2 regions of the Paenibacillus sp. QJM3NY_38 genome follow, and region 2 is predicted to be linked to the other one. Evidence: riboswitches for the same ligand, from Rfam matches in the RefSeq annotation. Region 2 holds a riboswitch; the other holds the start of a gene.
What was found. Region 2 has a riboswitch for S-adenosylmethionine ahead of AC0VZ8_RS28740 (methionine ABC transporter ATP-binding protein). Riboswitches for the same ligand answer to the same signal wherever they lie in the genome.
Positions count from the first base shown of each region.

Region 1 (15,947 bases), 360 kb from region 2:
GCAACCGCGTCAAGCGGCTATATCCGTCGAACCAAAGCGGGAGTGCCGACCAACGCGATTTACGGCTTCCTGCGGTATATGTGGGATGCTATCGATAAATTTCAGCCTACCCATGTGGCGTGCTGCTGGGATATGGGATCAAAAACATTTCGAACAGAGCAGTTCGCGTCGTATAAAGGCAATCGTCCGGAAGCCCCGGATGATCTGGTTCCGCAGTTTTCGTTGGTGCGCGATGTGACGGAATGTCTGGGAATTCCGAACCTGGGCGTCGTGGGCTATGAGGCCGATGATTGCATCGGCACGCTGGCCAGACGGTACGGGGACAGCATGAATGTAAAGATTCTGTCGGGGGACCACGATCTGCTTCAGCTCGTAAACGATTCGACTTCCGTCATTATTATGAAAAAGGGACACGGCAATTATATGCACTATACCCCGGAAACGTTGTACGCGGAAAAAGGACTTTCTCCAAGACAGGTTATCGATGTGAAAGGCCTGATGGGAGATACGAGCGATAATTATCCGGGCGTTCGCGGGATTGGCGAGAAAACGGCAGTCAAGTTGATTCAGGAGTATGAATCGGTGGAAGGCATTCTTGCGAATCTTGATTCACTGACCAAAGGGGTCCGCACCAAGATCGAGGCGGATCTGGAAATGCTGCATCTGTCCCGGGCTTTGGCCGAAATCCATTGCGAGGTTCCCATGGAGTGCGAATTGGATCTGTGCCGCTTAAGCGTGGATCACGAACGTGCATTAACCAAACTGGAGGAGCTTGAGATGAAGAGCCTCGGTCATCTTTTTGGGGTGGCGGTGGTTTCCTAGTCATGCGGAGACGGTTTAATTTCGGAAGAAAATCAATCTTGACCGGATTACTGCTCGGGGCATTGCTGCTTCTTGTATCGGCATGCGCCTCCGACCAGACTCCTTCAACCGATACCTCTAAACAGCCCTCGGGGGCCGAGAAGAAGGTGGAAGTTATGGTTTCGGCAGCAGCAAGCCTCAAATCCAGTCTGGAAGAGACCGGACGACGATTTGAAGCGGAGTTTCCGAATGTTACGCTGCGTTATAATTTCGGCGGTTCGGGCTCTCTTGGACAACAGCTTGAGCAAGGGGCCCCCGTAGACTTGTTTATATCCGCGGCAACGGAGCCGATGGATCGATTGGTCGAGAAGGGGATCGTGCAATCCGATGCGGTTCAGTTGATGTTTCGAAATGCATTGGTGCTGATTGAGCCTGTCGGCAAACAGAACGTAAAGCAATTACGGGATCTATTAAAACCCGAGATGCGCGTTCTGGCTATCGGGCAGCCGGATACGGTACCGGCCGGAGAATATGCCAAGGAGGCTCTTCAGAATGAAGGCCTTTGGGATGATGTGGAATCCAAGGCGGTGTATGCCAAGGACGTGACGCAGGTTCTGGCTTATGTAGAGTCGGGGAATGCGGACGCCGGTTTTGTGTACAAAACCGATCTGAAGAGTTCCACCAAGGCAATGCTTGCGCTTGAGGTCGATCCGGACAAGCACCAACCAATCGAATATCCTGCAGCGGTTCCCGGTAATGCCAAGCATCCGCAGGAGGCTGAGGCGCTTCTTGAATTTATGCGGAAGCCCGAGATCAGGGATATCTTCGCGGAGGCTGGATTTGAGGTAGCGGAGGCGTCGCCGTGACCACGACCGAAATGTTCTGGATGCCGGTATGGTTGTCGATAAAAACATCACTGCTGTCCAGCATCATAGCATTTATACTGGGATCAGCAGCAGCGCGCTGGATGTCCCGGCGCTCGTTTGTCGGCAAGACGGCGGTAGAAACGCTGCTGATGCTTCCGCTCGTGCTTCCGCCTACGGTGGTTGGCTTTCTTCTGCTTGTCATGCTGGGCAGAAACAGCTGGATAGGTTCAGCTGCTGAATGGCTGTTTGCCAGACCCATCATTTTTAGTTGGGGAGCCGCGGTCATAGCGGCTATTGTGGTCTCGTTTCCGCTTGTGTATCAGAGCATGCGGGTGGGCTTTGAGTCCGTGGACCCGGAGCTTGAGGATTCGGCGCGATCGGCTGGCGCCGGTGAATGGCAGGTCCTTCGCTGGATTACGCTGCCGCTTGTTCGCAGGGCGGGAATTTCGGCGTTCATACTGGCCTTTGCCAGAGGTTTAGGGGAATTTGGGGCAACCTGGATGGTTGCAGGCAATATACCGGGCGTTACGCAAACGCTGCCCACGGCGATTTACGTTGCGGTAAGCAATGGCGAAAGCGGGCTGGCGTGGGCGTGGACGGCGGTCATTATTTTGTTCTCATGGCTGTTACTGGCCGCGTCAGGAACGGGCAGAAGCAGAGAAAGAGGCGGGCAGACTTGACGGGAGCACAATGTTTACATATGCTTCGAATAGAGCTTGTTAGCAACTATATAGAGAACAAGGCACAGCACATCGTGGAGAGGATGGAAGAAGCATGAGTTTACTTGGAGCAATTGAAGCAGGAGGAACCAAGTTCGTTTGCGGCGTGGGTAAGGAGGATGGTACGGTTGTGGAGCGAGTGAGCTTCCCGACAACAACCCCTGAAGAAACCATGGCAAATGTCTTTAACTTTTTTGCTGATAAGGATATAGAGTCGATCGGAGTCGGTTCTTTCGGGCCGATTGATCCGGTGAAGGGCAGCCCGACTTATGGCTGCATTACAACGACACCGAAGCCGCATTGGAGCAATTACAATATTGTCAAAGCTTTGGAAGAGCGTTTTAATGTTCCGATTGGGTTTGATACCGATGTAAACGGAGCAGCTCTTGGAGAATATACATGGGGCGCTGCCCAGGGACTGGATAGCTGTCTGTATATCACCATCGGAACGGGAGTAGGAGCAGGCGCCGTGGTAGCTGGTGAATTGATCCACGGATTGTCTCATCCGGAGATGGGGCATATTTATGTGCGCCGCCATCCGGAAGACCAATATGAAGGGACCTGTCCTTATCATGCAGACTGTCTGGAGGGGCTTGCAGCCGGACCGTCTCTTGGCAAACGTTGGGGAGTTCCCGGTGTGGAATTGACGCCGGATCATCCGGCTTGGGAGATGGAGGCTTATTATCTGGCACAAGCGCTGATGAATTATGTCCTCATTCTGTCCCCTCAGCGAATCGTGATGGGCGGAGGCGTTATGAAGCAGGAGCAGCTGTTCCCGCTGATCCGCACGAAGCTTCAGGAGCTGCTTGCCGGATATGTACAGCATCCAAGCCTTCATGACGGGATTGATCAATTCATCGTTCCGCCGATGCTCGGCGATAATGCGGGTCTCTGCGGTGCATTGGCGTTGGCCAAGCTGGCAGTAAATGAGGCCAAGAGCGTTCAAGCTTAACTTCTATTCTTATATAGAGTGAGCAAAAATGGGTTTCATTCTATTACAGATTATGGTATTATGAATTCAACAGTATAACGTATGGAACGGGAAGCACCTTTCTTTGTCGCTGCGGCGGAGGAGAGGTGCTTTTTTGCGTTGTTCCATCGTTGTGCTGAATGCGTAAACGGGAGGTATTCGAGGGATGCAAATTGTATTCATGAATCAGATGAGCGGAGCGGATGAGTCAGGTCACCTCCGTTCTGCTCAAGTCTGGATCGGTGAGGAAGAGGGAGGATGGCGGCTCGGTTGGCGGAACATGGAACCGGACGGCGAAGTATCCGATGATGAGTGGTATGAAGGAAGTTCGTGGAATGAGTTATTATGCGTGTACCGACATCAATTAGCGAAGAAGCTTGGAGAGGGGTTCCGGCCGCTTGTGGAGGGGGTCTTCCATGAACCGGGAGAGACTGGAGGAAAGAATCTTGGTGTGCAGAAGCTGCAGTGCTACAGTGAGCTGTATGGCTCGGAGGAGCTGTACACGGAGCTGTGTGCCTGGCGCAGAAGAAAGGCGGCCTCCGGAAGAAAAGCACCTTATTTCATTGCCAGCAATCGGGTGCTGCGCATGATTAGCGCCTTCATCCCCCAGAATGAGGAAGAGCTGCTGCAGCTTCCGGGAATCGGGATCAGCAAGTCTTCAGAGCATGGGGCGGAGTGGCTGGAGATCACGACGAAAATCGAGCGAACCACAACCTTTCCACTGGATTGGGTTGATAAGCAGCTGCAGGAAGAGGTGTTCTTGTCCTGGCTGTATAAGCAGAAGGAGCAGCGATACAAGCAAGAGCTGGACCGCTTCCGAATTCGCCGTACGATGCTGCTTGGCATAGCCGAGGGAGCTTCGCTGACCGAGCTGGAAGAACGCACTTCGTTAACTCGTCGAGATTTGGTTGAGGAATTGGAAGGTCTTGAGAAGGAAGGTTATGATACGGAGCAGCTGCTGGAGGTTGAGCTGAATACGATGACGGCTACAGAGCAGGCGACGGTATGGAAGGCTTTTGAGGAGCTGGGCGATACATTTCTTAAACCCGTATTACAACGGGTATATGGAGAAGGACAAGCCCACAATGGAGAGGTAGAAGAGATTGGCGGAACGGAGAAGCTGTATGAGCGGCTGCGCCTGATACGGATTCGCTTCCGGCGAGAAGAACCTGGTAAAGCGAACGCAGGCTAAACCGCACGAACGAAATCAGGACGGATTCCTTAGTGGTAAGGAGTTCCGTCCTGATTCTGTCGGTATTTTTATATCCAGTCTTTCTTACGGAACAGATAAAACATGAGAGCACCGGCAGAAATCATGACGCCTATAACTACATAATAAGAATATTCCCAGTGAAGCTCAGGCATATTGTCAAAGTTCATGCCGTAAATGCCCGTAATCAGCGTCAGTGGAATGAAGATCGTTGTAATGGCGGTAAACACGCGCATGATTTCATTGGCCCGATTAGCGATACTGGATTGGTAAGCCTCTCGAAGGTTCCCCATGAGATCCCGGTAGGTCTCGAAGGTTTCGGAAATTTTCACGGCATTTTCATAGATATCGCTGAAATATTTTTGCAGCTGGTCATCGATCAGCCGGAGATCTTTTTTGTTCAGCGTATTGATAACTTCCTTCTGCGGTCCAAGCACCTTTTTCAACCAAAGAATCTCGCTTCGCAGACCGATGATCTCGCTGAGGTGGGATTTTTTGGTATGCATCAGAATGTCTTCCTCCAGCTTTTCAATCCGCGCCTCGATGCGGTCCCCGACGGAGAAATAGTTGTCCGTCACAAGGTCGATCAAGAGATAGAGGAAGCGGTCAGGCGTGCTGACTTCATCCTCCCAGAGAAGCGGTTTAACGGTGCGAAGCTCGTGGATCTTTTGCTTGGTCACCGTAATAATAAAATGTCTGCCCAGGAAAACATTCAATGCCCGAAGGAAAATCTCTTCGTCGTCAAACCGGATGCTGTTCACGACGATAAAATAGTGGTTCTCGTATATTTCAATTTTGGGACGCTGCTCCTCTTCGCTGAGGCAATCCTCAACCGCAAGATCATGCAGGGAGAAGAGGGGCTGCAGTTCGGCTAAATCATCCACGTCCGCATCCAGCCAGTAGAAGCCGCTGGCCGGAGGTGTCAGCGTCATTTCGATGTCATCAATAGGGGTAAATACGCCCGAATCGACCAACCGGATTTTCATCTGATATCACTCCTTTGTCAAATACAAGCTGCTTGGTTAAGCAGTAAAGGCACAGGATATCAGCCCACCGGTATACGGGCATAATCAAGGAAGGTTAGAATACGATAAAAAGCGCATGAAAAATAACGCCGCCCTCTGCCGGTAAGCTGATCTTAATCCTATGCGGTTGTGCGTCTTGTGCATCCAGTTTCTGGCTCGGGTCACCGTCCATCTTCCATGTCACCTCTTTCATACTCGGTTTTAAACAGCACTTGTCTAGTATAACGCCGGGTGTAGGACCTTTCAAGTTGAAATCCGGTGCAGCCAAGGGCCATGGTACAGGGTATGGAAACCTTCGGTGAAGTGTGACGGACTTTATGAAAAGGTTCTTGACGAAAAATTGGGAATGATTTAAAGTAAGTATCAATTACGAACAATTTAAGACAACTGAATAAAGCGAAATCTTATCAAGAGCAGGTGGAGGGACTAGCCCTATGAAACCCGGCAACCGGCGGCAACATCGCACGGTGCTAATTCTTGCAGGAGATACGACGCTTCTTTGAAGCCGTTGTATAGTCTGACAGATGAGAGAGGCGCATTGTGATACGTATATGATGACCTTTCTCTACTTTGAGAAAGGTCTTCTTGCGTTTATACAGTCTAACGCTCTTTCTCACAGCTTTTTTATGGATGTATCATTTCATATTTCGAAGGAGTGAGCCACGATGCCGATTAAAATTCCGGATGCCTTGCCGGCAAAGGAAGTTCTGGCTGGAGAAAACATTTTTGTCATGGATGAGAGTCACGCATTTCATCAGGATATCCGCCCATTGCGGATCGCTATTCTGAACCTGATGCCAACCAAGGAAACGACGGAGACCCAGCTGCTGCGATTGATCGGTAACTCCCCGCTCCAGGTGGATGTTGTCCTTCTTCACCCGAGTTCGCACGTTTCGAAGAATACGTCGGCTGAGCATCTGAAATCATTTTACAAAACCTTTGAAGAAGTGAAGAACCGTCGTTTTGACGGCATGATCATTACAGGAGCTCCGGTCGAGCAGTTGGAGTTTGAAGAAGTGAATTACTGGGATGAGCTTACTGAAATTTTTGAATGGACCAAGACGCATGTGACCTCCACGCTCCATATCTGCTGGGCATCGCAAGCCGGACTTTATTATCATTACGGCGTGCCGAAATACAGCCTTGAGGAAAAATGCTTCGGCGTATTTCCACATACGATCAATGAAACATGTACCAAGCTGCTCCGCGGATTTGACGAAATGTTCTTTGTTCCGCATTCCCGTCATACGGAAGTTCGGCGCGAAGACATTACAGGCATTGACGATTTGGTCATCCTGTCCGAGTCCGAGGAAGCAGGCATTTATTTGGTATCAAGCCGGGATGGAAAGCAGATTTTTGCCACAGGGCATTCCGAGTATGATGCGGACTCTCTGAAGTGGGAGTATGACCGGGACGTTGCCAAGGGCATGGACATCGAACTGCCGCGCAACTATTACCCGAATAATGATCCCACAAGGACGCCTCCGTCCATATGGCGGGCGCATGCAAACTTATTATTTACTAATTGGCTCAATTACTATGTATATCAGGAAACGCCATACGATATTGGTCCGCAAATATAGCCGTATACGGGAGGAGAGTTTGTGATGGAGAAGAAACCTTTGAATATAGAGAGCCGGCTGGCACAGATCGGCTCGGTGCAAGAACCGGTAACCGGAGCCGTGAATTTTCCGATTTATCAGGCTACCGCATACCGCCATCCCAAATTAGGCCAGAGCACGGGGTTTGACTACGCCCGTACGAAAAATCCGACCCGGTCGGTACTGGAGGACGCCTGCGCCGAGCTGGAATCCGGCGATGCCGGCTTTGCTTGCAGCTCGGGCATGGCTGCCCTTCAGACGATTTTTGCTTTGTTCGGTCAAGGGGACCATCTGATTGTATCGCTGGATCTGTATGGTGGCACGTATAGGCTGCTGGAGCGGATTATGTCCAAGTTCGGCGTTACGGCTACGTACGTGGATACGAATGACCTGGATGCGCTGGAAGGGGCAAGAAGGCCCAACACGAAGGCTGTATTTATCGAAACGCCGACCAATCCGCTGATGATGATTACGGATATCGAAGCCGTCTGTACATGGGCAAGGCACCATCAACTGATCAGCATTGTGGATAATACGCTGCTTACTCCGTATTTCCAAAGACCCATCGAGCTCGGGGCGGATATCGTTATACATAGCGCCACCAAGTATTTGGGAGGACACAACGATGTGCTGGCGGGGATCATCGTAACGAAGGGCAAGGAACTATCGGAGGAGATGGCTTTCCTTCATAACTCCATCGGCGCGGTTTTAAGCCCGACGGATTCCTATCAGCTGATGAGAGGAATGAAGACGCTTGCGCTGCGCATGGATCGGCACGAGACGAATGCAACCGCAGTGGCAACGTTTTTGACAACTCACCCGGCGATCGGCGAGGTGTATTATCCTGCCCTGCCGGACCATCCGGGACATGACATCCAGAATCGTCAATCCAGCGGCAACACGGGCATCTTCTCCTTCAAGGTGAAGGACGCCCGCTATGTGGAGCCCGTGTTGCGGCACATTAAGCTGATTGCGTTCGCAGAAAGCCTGGGGGGCGTCGAGTCCCTGATGACATACCCTGCCGTCCAGACCCATGCGGACATCCCGCTTGAGATTCGGGAAGCGATCGGCGTGGATGACCGCTTGCTCCGGTTCTCGGTCGGCATCGAGCATGCGGATGACCTGATCGCGGATTTGGATGCTGCACTGAACGCAGCCATGGCTGAATTGGAAGGGAGCACGGGAGAATGAGCATCGATAAAGGTCCATCCGGCTTGGAAACGCAAACCAAGCAGTTATCTGCTAAACGGGGACACGAAGAAGAACTCCGTTTCGAGACGAAACTATTGCATTTCGGCGGGGAAATCGACCGGGCAACCGGTGCCTCAAGCGTTCCGATCTATCAAGCCTCGACGTTTCATCATGAAGACATCTTTAACCCGCCGCAACACGATTACAGCCGTTCCGGCAATCCGACGAGGCAGGCGCTGGAGGATTATATCGCCCTCTTGGAGGGAGGCGTACGCGGTTTTGCTTATGCTTCCGGAATGGCAGCGATCTCCAGCTCGTTCATGCTGCTCAGTTCGGGGGATCACATGATCGTGACGGAGGATGTGTACGGCGGAACCTACCGCCTGCTTACCAGCATTTTAAGCCGTATGGGCATCGAGAGCACCTTCGTGGACATGACCGATCTGGATCAGGTGAAGGCCGCCCTCAAACCGAATACGAAAGCCGTCTATATGGAAACCCCTTCGAACCCGACCCTGAAAATTACCGACATTGGTGCGGTGACGGATTGGGCGAAGGAGCATGGCCTGCTTACCCTGCTGGATAATACGTTCATGACGCCGTTTTACCAGCGTCCGATTGAGTTCGGCGTGGATATCGTCATCCATAGCGCGACCAAATTCCTTGGCGGGCATAGCGATGTGCTGGCAGGTCTCGCGGTAGCTAGAACCCAGGAGCTGGGAGATCAACTGAAGCAGCTGCAAAATGGTTTGGGCACGGTGCTTGGGGTCCAGGATTCCTGGCTCCTTATGCGCGGCATGAAAACGCTCAGCACACGTATGGCACACTCCGAGCAAAGTGCAGCCAAGCTGGCGGCCTGGCTGCAAGGGAGAAGCGACATTGAGCAAGTGTACTACCCTGGCCTCTTGAATCATCCGGGACGTGAGGTCCATGAGAAGCAATCGAGCGGTTATGGCGCGGTCATCTCCTTTGACGTCGGCTCAGGCGAACGCGCCAAGCAGGTGCTGAACCATGTGAAGCTGCCGCTGGTAGCGGTCAGCCTCGGAGCCGTGGAGAGCATCCTGTCGTATCCGGCAATGATGTCGCATGCAGCCATGGGCGAGAAGGTACGGCATGAACGCGGAATTACGGATGGCTTGCTCCGTTTTTCGGTCGGACTCGAGGATGTGGACGATCTGATTGCTGATCTGGATCGGGCTTTTGCTGCCAGTTACTAATGGTTTGCGTGAGAGCAAGGAACGTTATTTAAAGATTTGCCAAATCATAGAATTCGGCATCCTGTCACGGACGGGATGTCGTTTTTAATGCCGGATTGTGGTAGGATGAGATAGAAAAAGTTTTGCTGGTGATTTGTTATTTTGCTCTAAGTAGGGAGGCTGCAAGAATGAGTGCGGTAAACCGTATATTGGATAAAGCTTTACGCGGTGAGCGTTTGAACCTGGAAGATACCGTAACGCTTTTTGAAAGTGATGAGATTGAGAAAATTGGTCATGCGGCGGATGTGATGACAAAGCGTCTGCATCCGGATCCTATCACGACATTTGTTATCGGCCGGAATATCAATTACACAAACATATGTGATGTATTCTGCCGTTTTTGCGCTTTTTATCGCAGACCCGGCTCTTCCGAGGGCTATGTACTGCCCGATGAAACAATCTTCCAGAAGATTCAGGAGACCGAGGATGTGAACGGTACTGAGATTCTGATGCAGGGCGGCGTCAATCCGGATTTGCCTTTCAATTATTATACCGACCTGCTACGCAACATTAAGAAGCGGTTTCCTAACATCACGATGCATTCCTTCTCCCCGGCGGAAATTATGAAAATGGTGGAGATCTCCGGGCTTACGCTCGAAGAGGTGATGCGCGAGCTTCACAGCGCGGGTCTGGACTCATTGCCTGGCGGCGGCGCCGAGATTTTGGATGATCGTATCCGCAAAAAGGTCAGTCGTCTGAAAGGCACATGGCGCCAGTGGATGGATGTCATGCAAACGGCCCATAAAGTCGGCATGAACACGACGGCTACCATGGTGATCGGTCTGGGCGAAACGATGGAAGAGCGTGCGTTACATATGCTTCGCGTACGTGATGCGCAGGATGAATGCATTCAGAACGGATATGATTCCAAAGGCTTCCTGGCCTTCATTCCATTTACGTTCCAGCCGGACAATACGAACCTTAAGCGCGAGCGTGAAACGCCGGAGGCGTACTTGAAGACGGTAGCCATCGGTCGCTTGGCGATCGATAACGTTCCGAATCTGCAGTCGTCCTGGGTAACGATGGGACCTGAAATCGGCAAGCTGTCACTCAGCTACGGCTGTAATGACTTTGGCAGCACGATGATGGAGGAGAACGTGGTTTCTTCCGCAGGAGCCGTCTATAAGGTCAATATTGAATCGATTATTCAATTGATCCGGGAGACCGGCAACATTCCGGCTCAACGCAACACCCGGTATGATATTCTGCGCGTGTTCGAAGATAACAGCACCGTTGAGCGCGACTTCGTCATGCAGAACTAATTCTATACTTCATGAAGATCCGCAAGGCGGGCCGAGCAACTCGGTCCGCCTTTTTAATTTACATCAGAGAGATGTGCGTTGATGGTCATATTTAGGATGTGGCCGTTAATCAGATATTTTCCGGACTTGCTTGTTTTTCCAAGCAGGAGTTCCGTATATCCCCGACCGGGTCCCCATATACTGAAAAGGGAACTCGAAAGGAGTGATTCCATGGAACTGTTCAGCATTTCTGTCGGTACACGGACGGAAGACGAGAAAAAGGCGTTTCACCGTATATTGTCAGACAAGCAGAAAGAGCTACATAAACAATGCAAGCAGCTGAAATTCGCATTCAGCGCTTCGGATGACCGCGTGATTTGGACGTGCTCCGGCAAGCTTCCGTTGTCCTCATGGACCGCATCGGCCGACACGCTGCGCCGGCTCACTGCCGAAGCAGTCACTGCTTATATTATGGAAGAGAAAGAGCAGGAGATTGCTGCACGGTTAATGTTCTCGGAATTCGAGTTTGATGATGAGGAAGAAGCGGGGCGGATTCTGCAGTGGTTTTTGATGCTCCTGCAAAAAGAGGAAGGCCCGTCCGGGGACTTCTGGCAGAGCCGCAGACGCAAGCTGTCGGAAGGCATATATCAATGCCTGAACGAGGCACCTGAGCTTAATCTGGATGGTTTTATGACCTTCCGGCTTCAGTCCTATGAACAGGAGCTCCGCGAGATGGCGGAGTATGCTGTGGATGAATTTATGCTCGATCAGCAGTACGAGGAGTTCGTCAGCCTGCTGAAATATTTTGTTTATTTTCAGGAGCCCAAAATGCCGCTGGTTCATGTCATTCATAAGGGGGAGGAAGAGTTCTTGCTGCTGGATGGCAATCTTCGCCCGATTGAACGCCCTCGGGATGAAGGACTCGTTATGGAAAGGCTGGACCAGGATATGGAGATTGAAGATATGGTGGTCAGTACGCTGATTTCGGTATCTCCGGCCCGCATGATTATCCACACGAGGCAGCCTGAGCTTCCCGTCATCGTGACATTGGCCCACATCTTTGATAACCGCGCCGAAGTATGCTGCAGCTGTCCCGAATGCAGCGCGCTTCTCGGTAGCGGACGAATGATGACTTGACGCATCGAAGCGGTCAGGATTATAATTACTGATAAATTCACGTAAAAGCTCTGACAAAGACATGAATCAATTTTGGATTTGACCGCTCAGAGAGAGGAAACCTCGGCTGCAATTTCCTCCGGTTCACCATTGATTTACCCCTTTGTAGCTGTGTCGTCGAACCCGCACGTCATGATGAATGCGGATGAGTAGGCTTCACCGGTTCATGACCGTTACTCAATGCTGATGAAGGATCTTAATCGTTTATGTACCCGGTACATAAGGTGATGGAGAGATCGAATTAGGGTGGAACCACGGGTATAACACTCGTCCCTTCGCGGGACGGGTGTTTTTTGCATGTTCCGGTATCTTTCGTTGAAGTCCAGGCGGCACCTCAGCGGTCCATGCCTGTCTTCGCGGGGAGACTAACGCGTCCTTCATATATGGAAGAAACGTGAAATTCTTTTTCTTGGGAGGAATACAAGGTGGCTATTAGCATTAAATTGCCTGACGGCTCCGTACGGGAGTATGAGGCGGGCAGCAGTATTGAGGATGTGGCTGCTTCAATCAGCAGCGGACTTAGAAAGAATGCGGTCGCGGGAAAAATGGACGGGATCGTCGTGGATCTTTCGACACCGCTTCAGGACGGAGCTTTGATCGAGATCGTAACGCAGGATACGCCCGAAGGGCTTGAAGTGATGCGTCATAGTACAGCTCATTTGCTGGCTCAAGCGACCAAGCGTTTGTATGGAGCGAAAGAAGTAAAGCTGGGCGTGGGTCCGGTCATTGAGGACGGCTTCTACTATGACATGGATCTGGAAGAGCCTTTGAATCCGGAGGACCTGCAAAAGATCGAGAAGGAAATGGAACGCATTATCGGCGAGAATCTTCCGATTGTCCGCAAGGAAGTAAGCCGTGCGGAAGCGCTGCGCATCTTCGGCGAGCTCGGGGATCCGTACAAGCTGGAACTGATCAATGCCCTGCCTGAGGACAGCGTTATTACGATCTATGAGCAAGGCGAGTTCTTTGATCTCTGTCGTGGACCTCATGTCCCTTCAACCGGCAAGATCAAAGTATTCAAGCTCATGAACGTGGCGGGCGCATACTGGCGCGGCGACAGCAAGAACAAAATGCTTCAGCGCGTTTACGGTACGGCGTTTGTGAAAAAAGCGCAGCTCGATGAGCATCTTCATCTGCTGGAAGAAGCCAAGAAGCGTGATCATCGTAAGCTGGGCAAGGAATTGCAAATGTTTACGTTCTCTCAGCTTGTAGGACAAGGCCTGCCGATCTGGCTGCCAAACGGCGCGAAATTGCGCCGTACCCTGGAGCGTTATATCGTGGACATGGAAGAGCGGCTCGGGTACCAGCACGTGTACACGCCTGTGCTCGGAAACGTGGAGCTGTACAAAACCTCCGGTCACTGGGAGCACTATCAGGAAGATATGTTCCCGAAAATGGAGATGGACAACGAAGAGCTTGTTCTTCGTCCGATGAACTGTCCTCACCATATGATGGTTTATAAGAGCGATATGCACAGCTACCGGGATTTGCCGATCCGTATTGCTGAGCTTGGCATGCAGCACCGCTATGAAATGTCCGGTGCACTGACCGGCTTGCATCGGGTGCGCGCGATGACGTTGAACGACTCGCATATTTTCTGCCGTCCGGATCAGATCAAGGAAGAGTTTGCACGTGTCATTCAGCTGATCATGACGGTCTACAAGGACTTTGGCATCCATGATTACCGCTTCCGTCTTTCTTACCGGGATCCGCAGGATACCGAGAAGTATTTCCAGAATGATGAAATGTGGGAAATGTCCCAGCGCATGCTGCGCGAAGTCGTCGAAAGCCTGGATATGCCGTTCTATGAGGCCGAAGGCGAAGCTGCCTTCTACGGTCCGAAGCTCGACGTTCAGATCCGTACGGCTCTAGGCAAGGAAGAGACGCTGTCAACCGTTCAGCTCGACTTCCTGCTGCCTGAGCGCTTTGAACTGGAATATGTCGGCGACGATGGCCAGAAGCATCGTCCGGTCGTGATCCACCGCGGTATTCTGGGCACCATGGAACGCTTCACTGCGTTCTTGCTTGAGAATTTTGCGGGTGCGCTGCCGCTGTGGCTGTCACCGGTGCAGGTGAAAGTCATTCCGGTCTCCAATGCCTTTGAGGATTATGCCAAGGAAGTGGCCGAGAAGCTTCAATTCGCCGGTATCTCCGTAGAGCCGGATCTTCGCAACGAGAAGCTGGGCTACAAGATTCGGGAAGCGCAGCTCGAGAAGATTCCTTACATGTTCATCGTTGGCGAGAACGAGAAAAATGCGGGCGCGGTTTCCGTTCGCAAACGCGGCGAAGGGGATATTGGTGCCCAGCCGCTCGACGAGATCATCCTCAAGCTTCGTGAAGAAATTAACACCCACGTCGTTTAAGTTTAGCTATAAGGTTAAGTAACGTAGGGACATGCAAACCTCTGCCATCACGTATATTCTTTTTGGGAAGTGGGAACCCTCGCTAGTAAGGGGGAGGTACTCACATGATCCAATGGAAAAAATGGCAGAGGTTTTTTGCTGGTTTTATTTTATCAGCCGTCTTGTTCAGTGCAGGTTCTTCAATAGTAGATGCCCATAATCTGATTCTAAGCGAATCCTATGATTCAACAGACTTAAGAAATGTGTATGATCCGTCCGGGGAATTTCAAGGCTCCGATTACGTGGAAATGTCTCGCTTCTATGCGCTTCGAGTAGCAGGTTTTAGCGATATGAATAGATACTTGGATGTTCCGGATACGGGGCCTAAGGCCAGCGTGCCTGGCAAGAAACGCGAATCCATGCCCGTGCTTGCGCCTAGGGAGGACCAGGTGCTGCATACGGTGAAGGTAACCGCTACGGGCTATACGGCAGGTTATGAATCGACCGGGAAGAAACCCGGGCATCCTCAATATGGAATTACCTATTCCGGGGTGAAGGTGAAGCGGGATCGAAATACGCTATCAACGATTGCCGCGGATCCGGATGTATTTCCGCTTGGCAGTATTCTCTATATACCGGGCTATGGTTATGGAATCGTAGCGGATATCGGATCAGCGATCAAAGGGCAAAAAATCGATCTTTATTTCTCCACAACCAAACAAGTGTTTAAGGAGTGGGGGAAGAAGGACGTCGAGGTACAGGTCATTAAAACCGGGAGCGGCAAATGCACGGAGGAAATGCTCAGAACCCTGGATAACGCGATCGAGACCTATCGTTTCCTGCCGGCATCCGTTTTGGAAGAAGCCATTTAGGGTGATTTTGGCGCGTAGATTGGCAGTAAACATTTAAGAATAATGCCTCCCTGTTCATCACATACTACTTTTCGGGGGCCAAACCCCTGAAGAGGATGATGGTATTGCATATGAACAGGGAGGTGAATACTGTGGCTAAAAAGAACAAGGTACAAGAAAACTTTAAAACGCCGAATGAAAAGTTTAACGCTGAGTTTGCTGAAGATACCAGCATAGCCAGCAACCCAAAAGGGAATTCCAAAGTTCAAGAGAACTACAAAAAACCGAACGAGAAGTTTGATGCTGAGTTTGGCGAACTGAACACACCAGGGGACCATTCTGCAAACCGTTAAGGTGTAGATGCCAGCGCCCGTTCGTGCAAAAATAAGACCTCCGCTTTAGCGGGGGTCTTTTATTATGGCTCTCCTCCCATTTTTATCCATGGACTCAGTCTCTAGACCGAGATCAACTTCATTCCACCGCCGCTAACCTGTTCATCGCAATATGTTGTACACTGTAGTTAAGAAAAAATAGAACTGGAAGGCAAGGGGATGACCATGAGTAGAAAAGGATGGAGCCAGCTTAGCAACGGATTGCTGCTCATCGGTATTGGTGTGGTGTTTCTTCTAAATCAGCTTGATATGATACATGTGGACCTTGGTTATATATTCTCGACTTTTTGGCCGGTGTTCATCATC
Region 1 covers NZ_CM149665.1:5,837,878-5,853,824, reverse strand. The annotation lists gene AC0VZ8_RS26985 (5'-3' exonuclease) at 1-822, shown strand, start outside; gene modA (molybdate ABC transporter substrate-binding protein) at 861-1,667, shown strand; gene modB (molybdate ABC transporter permease subunit) at 1,664-2,347, shown strand; gene AC0VZ8_RS26970 (ROK family protein) at 2,442-3,338, shown strand; gene AC0VZ8_RS26965 (HRDC domain-containing protein) at 3,523-4,548, shown strand; gene corA (magnesium/cobalt transporter CorA) at 4,617-5,552, opposite strand; SAM riboswitch class I at 5,993-6,122, shown strand; gene metA (homoserine O-acetyltransferase MetA) at 6,257-7,174, shown strand; gene AC0VZ8_RS26950 (PLP-dependent transferase) at 7,199-8,383, shown strand; gene AC0VZ8_RS26945 (aminotransferase class I/II-fold pyridoxal phosphate-dependent enzyme) at 8,380-9,600, shown strand; gene mqnC (cyclic dehypoxanthinyl futalosine synthase) at 9,768-10,901, shown strand; gene AC0VZ8_RS26935 (putative sporulation protein YtxC) at 11,112-12,017, shown strand; gene thrS (threonine--tRNA ligase) at 12,482-14,419, shown strand; gene AC0VZ8_RS26925 (3D domain-containing protein) at 14,749-15,270, shown strand; gene AC0VZ8_RS26920 (hypothetical protein) at 15,402-15,602, shown strand; gene liaF (cell wall-active antibiotics response protein LiaF) at 15,801-15,947, shown strand, end outside.
Region 1: linked by a shared signal. The riboswitch ahead of metA (homoserine O-acetyltransferase MetA) and the one ahead of AC0VZ8_RS28740 (methionine ABC transporter ATP-binding protein) in region 2 are both predicted to bind S-adenosylmethionine.

Region 2 (15,947 bases):
CATCCCTACAGAATTTCCATGGCCTCCTGTATGACAATGTTTATGATGATGAACATGACTCATGATTACTTCACCCCTTGGTTAGATGTACGTGGTCATTTGCCACACTGTATCTTATGTGGATTTACCCAAATGGACTGTGTGTTGGCCCATCCGCATCTTTTTGGGCGCTGACTCAAGCAGGTACAGCTTCCTTAGACGGTTGAGATTGGGGCTTCCGGTGAGATGGCCGTTAAAGGGGCTTCACGATTGCGTTTGGGGAGCAGCAGCAGAACGGTCATCAGCATCAGAAACGCGATGAAATAAGGTGACACCACCGTTCGAAGCTGTCCAGCCGCAATCGGGCCGACAAAGGAACCAAGCGACATGGCGATGGATTGAAATGAGAATACCTTCCCGAGTCTGCCTCCGCCGCTTAGCTCGATGAACAATGAGGATAACGCCGGAAACAGCAATCCTTTAGCTAGCCCGAGTGCAAACAGGATGATCATAATCGGTACATGATGAGCTGCGGCCAGAGCGTAGAAGCAAATCGCCAGCCCCAATACGCCGATGGCTACTCTGATATGGGGCGCATAACGATTAAGAAACAGCATGCTTAATGTGACCAAAGCTCCAAGGCTAATGACGGAGAATAGAAGTCCGGTGGACATAATGCTTGCCAGCCCGCTTTCTCGCAGCGGTATTTCAAAAAACAGGATTCCTTGAGAGCATGCGATAGCAAACGGAATCAAATATAAGCGCAAGCTAAAAGGAAGCCGCGCCGGTGCCCCGTTGTTGATCGGAACAGCAGCCTGACCTTTATCCTTAGCAGTGGCTGACAGAGGTTTCGGGAGACTGAGAAACGCCATCAAACCGGTGAAAATCAAAAGCCAGCCCAGACTCTGGAATGTACCGGAAAATCCTGCTTTGGCTACAATGAAAGCGCCGGCGGCCGGGGACAAGACAGAGGCAAGAGTGTGTATTACGCCATGACCGGACATATATTTGCCTTGCGTAACAGGATCCCGGGAGAGTGACGCAAGCAGTGCCAGACAGGCCGGTGACAAAAAGGCCAGAACGAATCCGCTGATCGAGCGGAGCACGAGCAGCTGCCAGGGCAATTGGACATGAGCCTGGAGCAGCAGGATCACACCAGCGGCGGTTAAGCTAAAAATAATGTAGCGTCTGCTGCCGTGCCGATCGATGAGATTGCCTGCAAGCAGATTGCCAGGCAGATGGGTCAGAGCATAAATGCCCATCATCCAGCCGATAAACGTAGGGGCTGCGCCAAGAGAGATGGCAAAAGGCGTCAGTACAGGATACTGAGCATGCAAATCAAAAAACGCCAGAAACAAAAACATATAGAGCCATAAAGCGGTTTTCAATATGGCACCCTCCTATCCGGCAAGTTGATATTGTTACTACTACTTGTACGTTCGAAAGGGCAAGCTTATACCTTTTTGTGAAAAGACCCGGTTGGCTGACAGCTTTGCGGGGTATCATGTATAATTAATAAGACGGCCATGAACCGCCGCTTTTGAAACGATGAACGGGAGTGAATTGTATTGGATACTCAGGTCTGGATTGAATTTCTCAAACAAAACTGGCTGGTCATTGCCATCGCCTTAATTGTCTTGTTTATTGTGCTGAACGTAGTGAGAACCGTCATTAAATGGGCGCTGGCCGTACTTATCATCGTGGGATTGTTAGTGTACAGCGGGATTTCCTTAGATAAAATCGGCGAGGTTGTAACCACGGTGAAGGAAGAAACGGTAGATACGATAAAAAAAGAAGCGCTGAACATGATGATGAAAGAAGCGAAGGAAGCGAAATATACCTCGAATGAGGACGGTACCTACTCCATTAAAGCTCCCAATCTGGAGCTGAAAGGAAGCGCCGGTTCCGAAGAGGTTGAAGTGACTTTCCGCGGAGTTTCGGTAGGGAAGTGGGATATCAACGATACAATTCAGAGCTTTATCGACGATGCCAAGAGCAATACGGCCTCTAAATAAAAAAGATAGAACGCAATCGGAAGCGAATGTACGAGGGCGGCAGCGTTGTTAGTGCTGCAGCTCGATTACATCGGTTGACAAGACATCATGGGGAGAGGAGGGGATACCGTTGATGTCGGCATGGAAGGATAGTGTGCTGGGTGGGAACGGAATCACCATCTTGCTGCTGCTGATTGTGGCTTTTTCACTAATACAGGGATGGAGTCGCGGAGCCTCCCGGTCAGCCGGGAAGCTTGTTTTTTTTCTGGGGGATGCGGTGCTGCGCCTGGTCGGGCTTGCGATCTCCGTTCCTTTTACATTATGGTTATCACCTAAGGCAGGCGATTGGCTGGGTACGGTCTCCACTTTACCGAATCGAGAGCTGCGCTTCTGGGAACAGATTTATTATACAGCCGTAAAATCGCTGGCGGATTTCCCGCTGCTGCGGTTTGCGGTGCTGTTTATGTTAAGTTACGCCCTGATCGTATTTATGCTGCGTTTGCTCGTGTCCCTGATTATGGGAGGCAGGCTGGGACTCTTCGAAACGAGAAAAGATACATCGGCATCGCTGCTGAGCCGGCTAACAGGTGCGGGAATCGGCGTCATCATGGGCGCAGCGCGGAGCATTATTGTTATTGCGATCTTATTCATCTACGTCAGTCTCAATCCCGATCACGGCTTTAGCCGGTACGTTGAGGCTTCACCCGTTTATCAACAGGGGGCGAAGGCAGTAATAGAGCCTTTGTCGGGCTCTCTCGTCCGCGAGAAGCTGCCGGTCTTTACCCAATCCGTTCAGGAAGAATTGAACGGGATCATTCAGCGGAAGTATGAGGTCATCGACCACAAGATTCCCGAGGGCATTGAGCAGACGGCAGCCCATGTCGTGAAGGATTCGTCAACCGATGAAGAGAAAGCGCGAAAGCTCTATGATTGGGTTGGCAGCCGGATAACATATGATCACGACAAAGTGACCTTGTATGAAGAGCAGCGGATATGGAAAGAGCAGACACCGCAGGATACGTACGATACAAGGTTAGGGGTGTGCATTGATTATGCCCGTCTGTATGCCATGATGGCCCGGTCTCAGGATCTGAAAGTCCGGGTCGTCACCGGCAGGGGATATAATGGTCAAGGCGGTTATGGTCCGCATGCCTGGAATGAGGTCTACTTGAGTGAAGAGAAGCGATGGATACCGCTGGACCCGACCTGGGCACAGAGCGGAAACTGGTTTAACCCGCCGCGCTTTAATGAGACGCATATTAAGGAGCAGGTATTTTGATCGTGTGTGTGATATGGAGAAAGGCGGACTCTGGAACAAGGGAAGTCCGCCTTTTCCCATCAGGAGGGCCCTTCCAGATGAAGTGGGGGGGGCGTTTATGTTAATATGGGTTTATGTGATTGTGGATAAAGGGGAGAAGCATACGTGAAAGGGTTTAGGCCGGATAAGCGCAAACAAGAAGAACAAGATGCCGGCAGTCAGTTTAACTTGCGGGTTAATCTATTTTTTTTCAGCACTTTTATCATATTCTGTGTCATTATTATACGCCTTGCTATACTGCAGTTCGTTGAGGGGCCTGAGCTAAAAGAGCTCGAAACCGGCGGGCAGGTTAAAAATTTCCCGCTTCAGCCGATCCGGGGCAGCATCATTGATGCTTCCGGTACGCCGCTTGCCTACTCGACACCCTCCCAAGCACTGTATTTAACGCTGTTAAAGGATTACAGTTCATCCGAGCGAGGGAAGAAGAACCGTCCGGAGATCCAAAAGCTGGCCGAGGAAATGGTCAAGGTCTTCGAACAGTATGGTGATCCAAAAGCCGAAAAGCTGACGGTGGATGATGTGATCAAAGCGATGGACCTGGAGTTCAACAAGCAGCCGGGTTATGAGCCGAGACGCATAAAGGCAAATCTCTCGACCAAAGAAGTGGCTTACTTTATGGAGCATAAAAATGAATATCCTGGAGTCGAGGTTGTCGAAGAGAGTCAGCGTCAATACAACCCGGACAAAATCGCCGTTCAAACGATTGGTTATTTGAAAGAATTCCGCGGAAATAAGACACTGGATAAGTATAAACAGATCGATGAGCAGAATAAGAAGCAAAAAGATCCGGGACTCATCTACACGGAGCAGGAGAAGGTCGGTGTAGACGGACTCGAAATGATGTTCCAGGATGAGCTGCGCGGCAAGAACGGATATATCGGCATTCCGATTAATCCGCAGAACATGGCGGACGGGGTGCCGACCATGATCGCCCCGGAGAAGGGCTACAATATCCATACGACGATCCACAAGGATATCCAGAAGGTGACGCAGCAGGCGATCATTGATCAGCTGAAATGGCTTCACGCCAATCCGGTTTCCGGTAAAACGCATCCGAATGCGCAAACGGGGTATGCCGTAGCGATGGAAGTGGACACCGGAAACATTGTTGCCATGGCCAGCATGCCGGATTATGACCCGAATGTGTGGGAGAATGGGACCGATGATGCTAATTGGGAAACCGTCATGAAGTATTACGGCAACGGGACGATCTCTCCATACAGTTCCGGTCGATCCGGCAACAATCTGGAATCGGTTGTGCTGCTCGGTTCCACTATGAAGCCCTTGACGGTATTGATAGGACTTAATGAGAAACTATTCGGACCGAACGATTATTATTATGATGGCGGGGCAGCATTTTTCGGTAAGGATAATACGAGAGTCCGGAACTCAGGCGGTAAAGCCTATGGATCTCTGAATGCGAGAAAAGCGATTGAACATTCCTCCAACGCCTTTATGGTTGACTGGATCGGAGAACGACTGTATAACAAATACGGCTCCAAATCCGTTGAAATATGGGATGAATACATGAGGGAATTCGGGCTTGGGGTATCTACCGAATCCGGTCTGCCAAAGGAGCATAAAGGAATCATCGAGTATACCAATATCGAGCAGGCGGGAAGTTATCTGGCTGCCATGGCATACGCTTCATTCGGACAGTCCGGTAAATATACGACGCTCCAATTGGCGCAGTATGCCAGCACGCTTGCCAATCGGGGAGAACGCATTCGGCCGCAGCTTGCGAGCAAGATTGTGGATCAGGACGGCAATTTGATCAAGGAATTCAAACGCGAGGTATTAAATAAAGCGGAATTCCCAGAGCAGTACTGGAATGAAGTCATTGCAGGAATGAATACGCAAGGACTTCGAGCATTTGAAGATTTTAAATATGATTTTGCACGGAAGACAGGAACATCCGAGCAGGATATTTATAAAAACGGTACTCGGATCCGGGTGGAAAACGGGGTGTTCATCGCCTTTGCTCCACGGCAAAATCCAAAGCTGGCCGTCGCCGTGGTCATACCTGAAGCCGGCTTCGGTTCCCAGAGTGCCGCGCCGGTTGCCCGTAAAATTTTCGACGCGTATGACGAGATTTACGGCCTGGACGGTACGCCTCACCCTAAAAAAACCGAGGGTGAGAATGGGGATGGCAGTAACGAATAAGAGGATATTTACAAAACGGCAGCCAAGAGCCCTAAATGGGTTGGCTGCCTTTTCTTTATCCGTTACACATGGGCGTCCGGGGCTTTGTCCGCCACCAGGTTCAAGACGATGTTAAACTCCAGCAGCGCTTTGAGGCCGCAGAGTACCATAGTGTATCCTCCCATGGAATCAATAGCTCCCTGTACTATTTCATCCGCACTGCCTGTAAATCCGGAGTGGGTAATGGCAACGAAGGTCTCATGATCGCCCCGTGGCGTGAATGTCCACTCGGTTTTGGTCTGGTCTGAAGACTCGATCGCGATGCGGCGATTGACTTCGATATGTTGAACGTACACGTCATCATGTACCCCATACATCTCCCAATCCCAGCGAATATGGCTGCCTTCCTCCAGCTTGCCGCTGCTTTTGGTAAACCAGAACTTGGTTGTAATCTCAGGGTCGATGAAAGCCTCGAATACTTCTGAAACGGGTCTTCGAATCAACATCTCTGCCGTCACGACAGGGGTCTCATTGAGTTTGGTCATATGAATTTTATGACTCCTTTCGGGGTTGTCTTTAGTAATATCGTAGCATAAAGGAAATCAATTTCTTTCTTTTACATTGCTCATTTATTTCAAGGGTCGTGCGCTTTGTTCGAGAGCTTTGGAAATACTACTTGAGGCTAGCGTTACCTCAGTTTTGGCATGTCCGGGGGCGGCTATTCATAGGGGAATGTTTTGACGCCATGCCTTTTGTGGTAAAATGTCGTTATGTTTGCTTGTGATTCGTAAGGGGGTTAATACCATGAAACATAAATATCGATTGTTGGCACTGGATATGGACGGTACGCTGCTGCGGGACGATCATGAAGTGTCTGAGGAAACGGTGAAGTGGATCAAGGAAGCGGTACGGCACGGCATTCATGTCTGTCTCTCGACAGGCCGGCCGTTTCAGGATGCGTATCCGTATGCCAAACAGCTTGAACTGACGACACCGATGGTAACGGTGAACGGAGGCGAGGTATGGCGTGCGCCATATGAATTACATCGCCGCGCATTGCTTGACAGTGAGCTCGTGGAGCAAATGCACGCACTGGCCATTGAAACCGGATCATGGTTCTGGGCGTATTCAGTAGAAAGATTGTATAACTCTGAGAACTGGACCGACGATATCGCGAATCAGGAATGGCTGAAATTCGGTTACACCACGAATGATCATGAGGTGCGTCACAACATTCTGATGCGCCTGCTGGATATGGGCGGACTGGAGATCACGAACTCCTCGCCGGATAACCTGGAAATCAATCCGCAAGGCGTTAACAAAGCGACCGGAATCGGACAGGTGTGCGAGCTGCTCGGCATTAGCATGTCCGAAGTCGTAGCCGTAGGGGACAGCTTGAACGACCTGGCTGTGATTCAGCAGGCCGGCCTCGGCGTGGCGATGGGCAATGCCCAGCAGACGGTTAAGGATGAAGCGGACCTTGTGGTTTCCAGCAACAATGAGGACGGCATCGTTGAGGTCATCAGGGATCATATTTTGATCGAAAGGTGAGATGTTGATGGACATATTGGGCTGGATTATCGTTATCGCTCTGTTTATCATTGGGATGGCCGGGGCGATTTACCCTATTCTGCCGGGGGTTGTCGCCATTTACCTGGCGCTGTTTGTTTACGGCTGGTTCTTTACATTCGAGCATTACAATTCATGGTTCTGGATTATTCAGACCATCATTCTGGTGGTGCTCTTCATTGCCGATTATGCGGTTAACGCCTGGGGGGTTAAGAAGCTCGGCGGTTCTAAAGCCTCGATATGGGGCAGCACCATCGGTTTGATTATCGGGCCGTTCGTTATTCCCGCTTTTGGATTGATTATCGGACCGTTCCTGGGAGCATTTTTGGGTGAAATGCTGTCAGGTTCGGGACCGAGCAAATCCATGAAGGTTGGATTCGGATCGGTCATTGGATTGTTCAGCAGCATTGTGGTGAAGGTTATTTTACAGCTCGCGATGATTGTTATTTTCTTCATTTGGATTTTCTAATAGACGCTTAGGAATCGCTGTAAGAGGCGCTTTGGAGGAGAAAGAAGGGTACGGTTTTGTCAAAGAAAGAGTCATTTATTAAAGGCACGATCATCTTGGCCGCTGCTGCGCTGGTCGCCCGCGTGCTGGGTCTTGTCCAGCGGGTGCCGCTGGAGCATATGTTGAACGATATAGGGGATGCCTCATTTACGATCGCCAATAACGTATATTTAATGCTGTTAACGGTAGCAACGGCCGGCATTCCCAGCACGCTCAGCAAAATGGTATCCGAGCGTCATGCTTTGAACAAGCCAGCGGAGGCACGGCGTGTCTATCATGCTGCGCTTATTTTTGCCGGAGCAGCAGGCGTTGTCATGACGCTGCTGCTTTATTTCGGAGCCCCATATTATGCTACCCATATTGCTAAGCAGCCGGAGGCCGCCGCGGCCATCCAGGCACTTGCCCCAGCGCTGCTGCTGTTTCCGGCCATTGCCATGATGCGGGGATACTTCCAGGGACGCAATAATATGACGGCTGGCGGCATATCGCAGATTATCGAGCAGATTGCACGGGTTCTGACAGCGATCGGTTTGGCCTATGTGCTGCTGCGGATGGGTTACGATGATACCTGGATTGCAGCCGGCGCCTCCTTCGGGGGCGTACTCGGCAGTATCGGAGCATTTGCCGTCATGCTGTACTTTACGGTAAAGCTTCGCCGAAATGATCGTGAGCTCAAGATGCCGGCAGCGGACCGCTCCATCCCGCTTGGCGGGATATACCGGGATATATTCACGTTGTCTATACCGATTGTACTGTCTTCCCTGGCGGTTCCGGCTGTTAACTTCATTGACAGCTCCATTGTGAAGCCGCTGTTGATTGGGCAGGTTGGCTTAGGACAAGCGACCGCAGCTCTCGCGGTGTTAGGAAACCGGGCACAGAGCGTGGCGGGGATTCCGCCGATTCTAGCCATTGCCCTGAGCACCTCGCTCATTCCGATCATCTCTGCAGCGTTTGCGAAGAAAGATCAGGAGCATCTGGAACAGCAAGTATCGCTGGCTATGCGTATTGCCATTTTAACAGGCATGCCGATGGTGATTGCGCTATGCGTGGCATCCTATTCCATTAATGGTTTGCTGTTTAGTTCCTTGGGCGGCAGTGGGATAATTGGATTTCTGACATTCGGTACGATTTTCCAAATCACGATGATGACCACAAATTCCATTCTTCTCGGAATTGGCAAGGCCAAGCTCTCGATGATTCACGTTATGGTTGGGGTTGTGGTCAAGCTTGCAGCCAGCTTCCTGCTAGCTCCCTTCTTTGGGATCTACGGGATCATAGGGAGCACGGCGCTCTGTTTCCTTGTCATTACGATACTGAATATAAGATCGATTAAAGGGATTGTATCCTTCTCCATCCTGGGCAAACGCTGGACGGGCTTCGTACTGACGGTGATTGCTGCCGGGGGAATCGGATATGGCCTGAATCTGGCCGGTATTCAAATGGTCGATGTCATGCCGGCACGGTTGGCATTCCTGCTGACTTGCCTGGTTGTAGGCGTGGCCGTAGTCATTATATATCTTGTCCTGCTGGTGGTGTTTGGCGTATTGCGGCAATCGGAGCTGAGCAGTTACCCGCGCCTACTGCAGAAGGTGTTCCGTCCGCTTATGAGACTGCAGCCTGCACGTATGCGGGAGCGGGGATAAAGACATAGACTTAGTTTCACTTATAGAGGTTGTTCAAAAAGTCCGCTTTTGATAAGAAAACCTCTATCGAGGCCGCTTCAAGGATGAGCGACTGCGATGCATAGGTTCTTGCGATATAGAATTTCATCAGTTCCACTGATAACTCATAATTTCTATATCTAACACGAAGCAAATCAGGAAGCAGCTCGGCATCGAATCTTGAATTCAGCCGGGCCTAAGTAAAAGCTTCCGAAGCATGTTTCCTGCGGAAACATTTCAGGTGCTCACGTACCCAAAACAGCGGCTGCTTTCGAAGTCGTTTTCTGCGAAAACGTGTAGCTCCACTCCTCACTCCCTAGCTTCATCCAACTGAAGCGTTTTGAAAAAACGCACATCGGAAGCATAAGCTTCGGTGCTGAAAATCGACCTTTTTGAACACGCACTTATCGTGGTAAATAGAACCGAAAAGAGACCTTCCTTGCAGTATCGGGACGGTCTCTTTTCATTTTAATGCGGATGGAACTGATCAGACACATCATGCACGATGGAGGTTTTCTCCAGAGCGGCCCGATGGGCGTGGGTAATATCCGGCAGCAGCGGCCGTAACGGTTTGCGGATATGCCTAAACATCGCCCGGCCCTGAAACCAGTCGTACCGGGGAATCGGCTCGGGGGGTTCATCCTCCCAGATCTCCTCAAGATAAGGGCTGTATAGACGCTGGCCACCCGGGAGCCATTCGGAAGTGATGAGGTCAGATCCCGCGTGGCCATGATTCATGGCTTGATCAAGGGTCGGCGTAAATAAGGCCGGCCAGTATTCAGCGCGCGATCCTTGGTGCTTGGTGGATCGCGCGAAGGCCAGCACAGCGCGGTAAATCTCCTCATACCCAAACAATAAAGCATACAGCGAACGGCCAGCCTTGATCCGAATGGACAGGTCGTCAAACTTGGGGATGGTAAGTCCGGCCAGCGGCCTGGTTGGGGATAGGGGCTTTGGCCCAGCGCTTTCCCCCGACTCTGTTCGTCGGACTAGACCCAGCGGAAACACGATTTGATTCAACCGGGTCAGCTCATGCATCCGAAAGAAGGGATTCTCCAGAATATGTTGTTGGTAAAAAGGATGTCTCGCCACACGCCCCTCTATATAGTTCTGCTCATTAATGATGAGTGCCACCGTAAGCAGCGAACTGCTCTGATCCTGCCAGAACTGTTCCCAGAACGGTGTCATAAACGACGAAACATGAAAGTGGGGGAGTAAATGAAATAGGGGCTTGCCTTTATTTCGACTGTGTATATAGAGAAGCAGCTGGGGGTAGGCGTCCTGGAAGATCAGCGCATTGCAGCGCTCCAGGAAACGGTACAGATTGCTCTTGAATGTCGAATCCATGAGATCAGACATCAATCCGCCTTTCAAATCGCTCATATTCCACCCGGCATTGCGCGATACCATGTGGGCCAGAAAGGCCCAATGCAGCTCAGGATGTGATACATAGCAGTCCCAATAGGCTTGCGTACGGGTCACGTTACTCCGGTTGGCTGCAGCTGTGGCCTCTTGAATATGATGAATCAACTGCTGCTCTTCTTGTGATAGCTGAACATCTGCACCTGGTTCATGAATCCGAATCTCGCTATACCCTTGCATGGAAGGCAACGGAAACGGGGAAACGCTCTGCTGCAGATAGGGATGGGAGGAGAGGATTTCCTTGAGCTTTACGCGAATTCCCCTTACCGCTGCAGGGTCCCATTGCAATTCGTGTCTGCTTGTCCGGAGCTTTAAGGAGAATCGCCATGACGCGATCATCCCCGACCATGATTCTGTCAGGGCCTGCGGAATGGCTGCCGCCCATGACCATACATCATCTTTGCCCTGGCTTTTTTTATTTTTGACTCCGTTCGAGTGCATTCGGGGGTCACCTGCACTTTCTGATGGTTAATCCCTGCCTGTGAACATCATAATGTCAGTATGCTCTAAAATTTGACTTCCACTCAACATTTTGATTCACTAAGGGTGAAGGAACTCGACGTAAAGGGGAGATAATCAATGGAAAAAATCACTTCGGAAGCAGAATTTCAGGTTGCAATCCAGTCTCCGCGACTGACTGTTGCCGTATTTAAAGCAGACTGGTGCGGCGATTGCAAGTTTATCGATCCATTCATGCCGGAGGTTGAGACGAAGTTCTCAAACCAATTGACTCTGGTAGAGGTTGACGTCGATGCTGTCGGTGACGTGAGTCAGCAGCAAAATATTTTGGGTATCCCCAGCTTTGTTGCATACTCCGATGGACGCGAGCTGGTTCGCTATGTTAACAAACTCCGCAAATCGCGCCAGGAAATTGAAGATTTCCTGCAGCGTGCCGTGGACGTATACAGTACGATTCATAAGTAAGAGTGACCATAGCACCGCCGCCTTGATTGATAACTGGCGGCGGTGTTGTTTTACATATCGGATAGAAGTAGGGCGATGAAGTCAAGTACCTGGATCATGAAGGTTTTTCTCAAATTTGAACATTTTGTCACAATCGCTCAAGTGACCGTAGCGGCAGAATCAGGTATAATGAAATGTGGACTGTGTACGATGCGATCCTGTAAAGGTTTAAATAGTGAATGATTAGGAGCAGCAGGTGAGATAATTGAATGATAAACAACTAAAATGGCTGAGTTACATAACATGCTTAGTTATGTTCTGCGCGACGTTCGGTGGCATGGTTGTGACAAAGACGGGCTCGGGACTCGGTTGCGGTCAGGAGTGGCCGCTGTGCAACGGTAAATTTGTTCCCGCTTACACGGTATCCTCCATGATTGAGTATTCCCACCGGGCGGTCAGCGGAATGGCGGGTTTGGCGGCGCTCGCTTCGCTGATTGCGTTCTGGAAGTACAAGCGGGATCGCCGGGATTTGATGGCTTATGTTATCGGGACCTCGGTATTCGTTATTGTACAGGCGATCATGGGTGCTCTTGCGGTGGTTAAGCCTCAATCGGCTGCGATTATGGCGCTGCATTTTGGCTTCTCGCTGATTGCCTTTGCTAGCTCTGTCATGCTGGCTTTGGGTATGCGGCGGGTAGAACAGGCGAAGGGGCCCCTAGACTTGGAGCGTCTGCCTCGAGTAAGCAAGGGCTTCCGCAATTTAGTATGGGGCACAGCCTTGTACAGTTACATCGTGGTTTATATCGGTGCATTCGTCAGCCATACCGATTCCCGGGAAGGGTGCTCCGGCTGGCCGCTGTGCAACGGGGAAGTGATACCGGAACTGAGCGGAGGGGTAGGCATTGCCTTTATGCACCGCGTGGCGGCGCTTCTGCTGCTGATCGTTGTGGCGGTGATGGGGCATTTTTCATATTGGCGCAACCGCGACAACCGGGAGATCCAGATGCTGGGCATCTCGGCAACCGTGCTCTGCCTGCTGCAGGTGTTCAGCGGCGCCCTCATTATGGCAACGATGCATAACGAGGAGGTTTACGTATTCTCCGCACTGGGGCATACCTTGCTGATCTCCGCCTTATTCGGCGTACTGTGTTATTTAAGTGTCAGGGTTTGGCAACTCAGCAGACCGGTTAAAGCCGAAATGCGGCCGGATCATAGCATGCCTCGCGAAAAGATCGTATAAGAAAAAAAGCAAAAACCATGAAACAAAAAAGATCGAATTTCAGACAACATCGTTTATGCAAAGTCCCCGAGCTTGCCTCGAGGGCTTTGTTGTATAGTAAGGGGGGAGCCGATGATAACCAAGCCATCCGCTCGACCTGTCCGATCTCAAGGAGATGGGGGTTGTCTGGTCATTTCGGGGGCATCCTATAAGAACAATCCCCTGGTTATGGATGAACGAATGAAACCGGGATACCCGGATGAGTTATTCCTGCGTGAGGATATCGTGAAAACGATTGATACGCGGTGGAATCCCTATTTTGGCAAATAGCGATCCAAGAACCAAGGTTAATCTGATGACGCGAGGGGGTACTGCCATGCTTCGTATGTTACTTGGGGAACAGCCCCGGCAGAATAACGGCCTGCTTGAGGAAGCCATCGAATCGATGGTCCAAACAACCCGGCTGCTGCAGAAGGAAATGGAGAAAAATCAGGATCCGACGCATGATTTTCGCAAGCTTGAGATTTGGACCCGGGGGTTGATCGTTTCCCTGGATGAGCTGGAACAGAGCTGGAATGCGGCCAGGCATTTCAGTCAATCGATCCAATCGGGTTACATCGATGACATGTCGATTCAGGAGCAAGGAGAATATCAACGGTATGTGTATTTTTACAAAAACGGCTTCATCCGCGTATTCTCGATCCTTGACAAGCTGGGGACGGTGTTGAACGATTTGTATGATCTTCAAACCTCCAAGGTGAAAGCGCATTTCTCTTATTTTACGGTCCTGCGGCAGTTTAAATTCCTGAAGGCCCACGGAGAGCTGGCCAAAGAGCTGGAGGAGATCAAGGATCGTTACAAAACACCGCTGAACACCCTCCGGAAACGGCGCAATGCCGAAATCCATTACATGAATTCCGAGATGCAGGATGATTTGTGGCAGCGTCATCAAGGACTGTCGGACAAGATCGAGCTGGAGGATATCGGCCAGCACCTGGACGATCTCAAACAGGGTGTTGATATGGTATGCCGGAGTCTGGCGGCCTCTTATAAATATACGAACAAGCTTTGGGCGAAAAATGGAGTCAGGACTTAGGCACAAAATCGCCATGAAATTCCTTTTGACAAAAACCTGAAAAGATTCTATACTAACTATTGCATTCATTAAATGTTATCAAATCAGATCAAATTAATCGGAAAAATTTCATATCGATGTTTTCTTATCGAGAGAGGCGGAGGGACAGGCCCGATGAAGCCCGGCAACCGACTCTAAGCGTGTAATTGCTTAACGCGATGACGCTTGGAGTGACATGGTGCTAATTCCTTCAAAGCTATAGGATATCCTTGGCTTTGACAGATGAGAAAAGGCGTTGACTTTTACGTAAAGAGGGCCCTTTTTGATTCTACAAAAAGAGGCTCTTTTCTTTTGGGTAAATAGATATGAAGCTACGGAAAAAGGAGGATTATCGGATTGATTGAGCTCAAGCAATTGACGAAGCAGTACGGAAAAGCCGGAACTTTAACAACTGCGTTGTCCGAATTGGATTTGTCGATTGAAAAAGGAGAAATTTTCGGAGTGATCGGACACTCCGGTGCAGGTAAAAGTACATTGATCCGTTGTATCAATTTGTTGGAGCGTCCCACCTCGGGCGAGGTGTGGGTGAACGGTAAGAACTTAACGTCGCTTGGCAAGAAACAGCTTCAGGCGGAACGCCGCAAAATCGGCATGATTTTTCAGCACTTTAACCTGTTGTCATCGGCGACGGTGTACGATAACATTGCGTTTCCGCTGCGTCTGATCAAGACGCCGAAGGCCGAACTGGAACGCAAAGTATCCGAGTTATTGGCTTTGGTTGGCTTGGAGGCGCATCGGGACAAATACCCGTCCCAGCTATCAGGGGGCCAGAAGCAGCGGGTGGGCATCGCCAGAGCGCTCGCGAGCGACCCGGAAGTGCTGCTGTGCGACGAAGCGACCTCTGCGCTTGACCCGCAGACTACGGATTCGATCCTGCGCCTGCTGCTGGACATTAACAAAAAGTTTCATCTGACGATCGTGCTGATTACCCATGAGATGCACGTGATTCAGAGCATATGCGATCGGGTCGCCGTCATTCATCAGGGCGGCATCGTGGAGCAAGGGCCGGTAACGGAAGTGTTTCTGAAGCCAGAGCATGAGGTAACCCAGGAATTTATCCGTCAGGAGATGGACAGCGGCGAAGCGCTCCGGCTGGCCATTCAGGGACAGGCAAACGGACCTTCAAGGGCGGTGCAGATTACGTTCCTTGGATCGAAAACGTACGAATCAATTCTGTCCCATACTGTGCATGAGACGGGCGTGAATTTTGCAATTCTGCAGGGCACGATCTCTACGATCAAAGAAACGCCGTATGGCCAGCTCATTGTCCGTTTTGAAGGGGAAGAGCGTGCCATCGAAGATACGATCCGGAAGCTGCTGGAACAAGGATTAGACGTGGAGGTGATTCATTAATGTTCGGACTCGATTTTACCCAGATCGACTGGAAAGAAATATGGACGGCAACCTTGGATACCCTGCGGATGCTAGGGGCATCGGCATTGTTCAGCTTCATTATCGGACTGCCGATTGGCGTGCTGCTCTACATGGCCGCTAGATCCACATCCGGTGTGGTACGCTTCGGTTACTCGATCCTGTCGTTCATTGTGAACATCCTGCGTTCGGTTCCGTTCATTATCCTGATCGTTGCGATGATCCCGATTACCAAATCGCTTGTGGGTGTTTCGTATGGCGTGCTGGGAACCATTCCACCGCTCGTGATCGGCGCTGCGCCCTTCTTCGCCAGACTCGTAGAAACCGCCTTGAATGAGGTGGATAAAGGGGTCATTGAAGCGGCTCATGCCATGGGCTCCTCGACAAGCCAAATCATATGGAGGGTTCTCCTTCCGGAGGCTCGTCCGGGCTTGCTGGCTGGGATGACGATCACGATTGTAACCCTGGTATCGTATACCGCGATGTCCGGTCAAGTCGGGGGCGGCGGTTTGGGCGATTTGGCCATCAAGTATGGATATTACCGTTATGAGACCGAGATTATGATCCTGGCCGTCGTGTTGATGATCGTGCTGGTACAGCTGCTGCAAATGGCAGGGGATCGTCTGGTGCGGCATTTTACAAGAAAATAACGGGATTGATGAGGCTTCAAGGAAGACAATATATAAATAATATATTTTTCGGAGGGAGAGTTTTAGAAATGAAAAA
Region 2 covers NZ_CM149665.1:6,200,126-6,216,072, reverse strand. The annotation lists gene AC0VZ8_RS28805 (MFS transporter) at 195-1,367, opposite strand; gene AC0VZ8_RS28800 (hypothetical protein) at 1,548-1,994, shown strand; gene AC0VZ8_RS28795 (transglutaminase domain-containing protein) at 2,104-3,252, shown strand; gene AC0VZ8_RS28790 (peptidoglycan D,D-transpeptidase FtsI family protein) at 3,397-5,454, shown strand; gene AC0VZ8_RS28785 (SRPBCC family protein) at 5,517-5,978, opposite strand; gene AC0VZ8_RS28780 (Cof-type HAD-IIB family hydrolase) at 6,238-6,984, shown strand; gene AC0VZ8_RS28775 (DUF456 domain-containing protein) at 6,992-7,471, shown strand; gene AC0VZ8_RS28770 (putative polysaccharide biosynthesis protein) at 7,528-9,153, shown strand; gene AC0VZ8_RS28765 (DUF2515 family protein) at 9,640-11,034, opposite strand; gene AC0VZ8_RS28760 (thioredoxin family protein) at 11,173-11,517, shown strand; gene AC0VZ8_RS28755 (COX15/CtaA family protein) at 11,762-12,736, shown strand; gene AC0VZ8_RS28750 (hypothetical protein) at 12,848-13,045, shown strand; gene AC0VZ8_RS28745 (Cthe_2314 family HEPN domain-containing protein) at 13,092-13,811, shown strand; SAM riboswitch class I at 13,933-14,079, shown strand; gene AC0VZ8_RS28740 (methionine ABC transporter ATP-binding protein) at 14,187-15,203, shown strand; gene AC0VZ8_RS28735 (methionine ABC transporter permease) at 15,203-15,871, shown strand; gene AC0VZ8_RS28730 (MetQ/NlpA family ABC transporter substrate-binding protein) at 15,940-15,947, shown strand, end outside.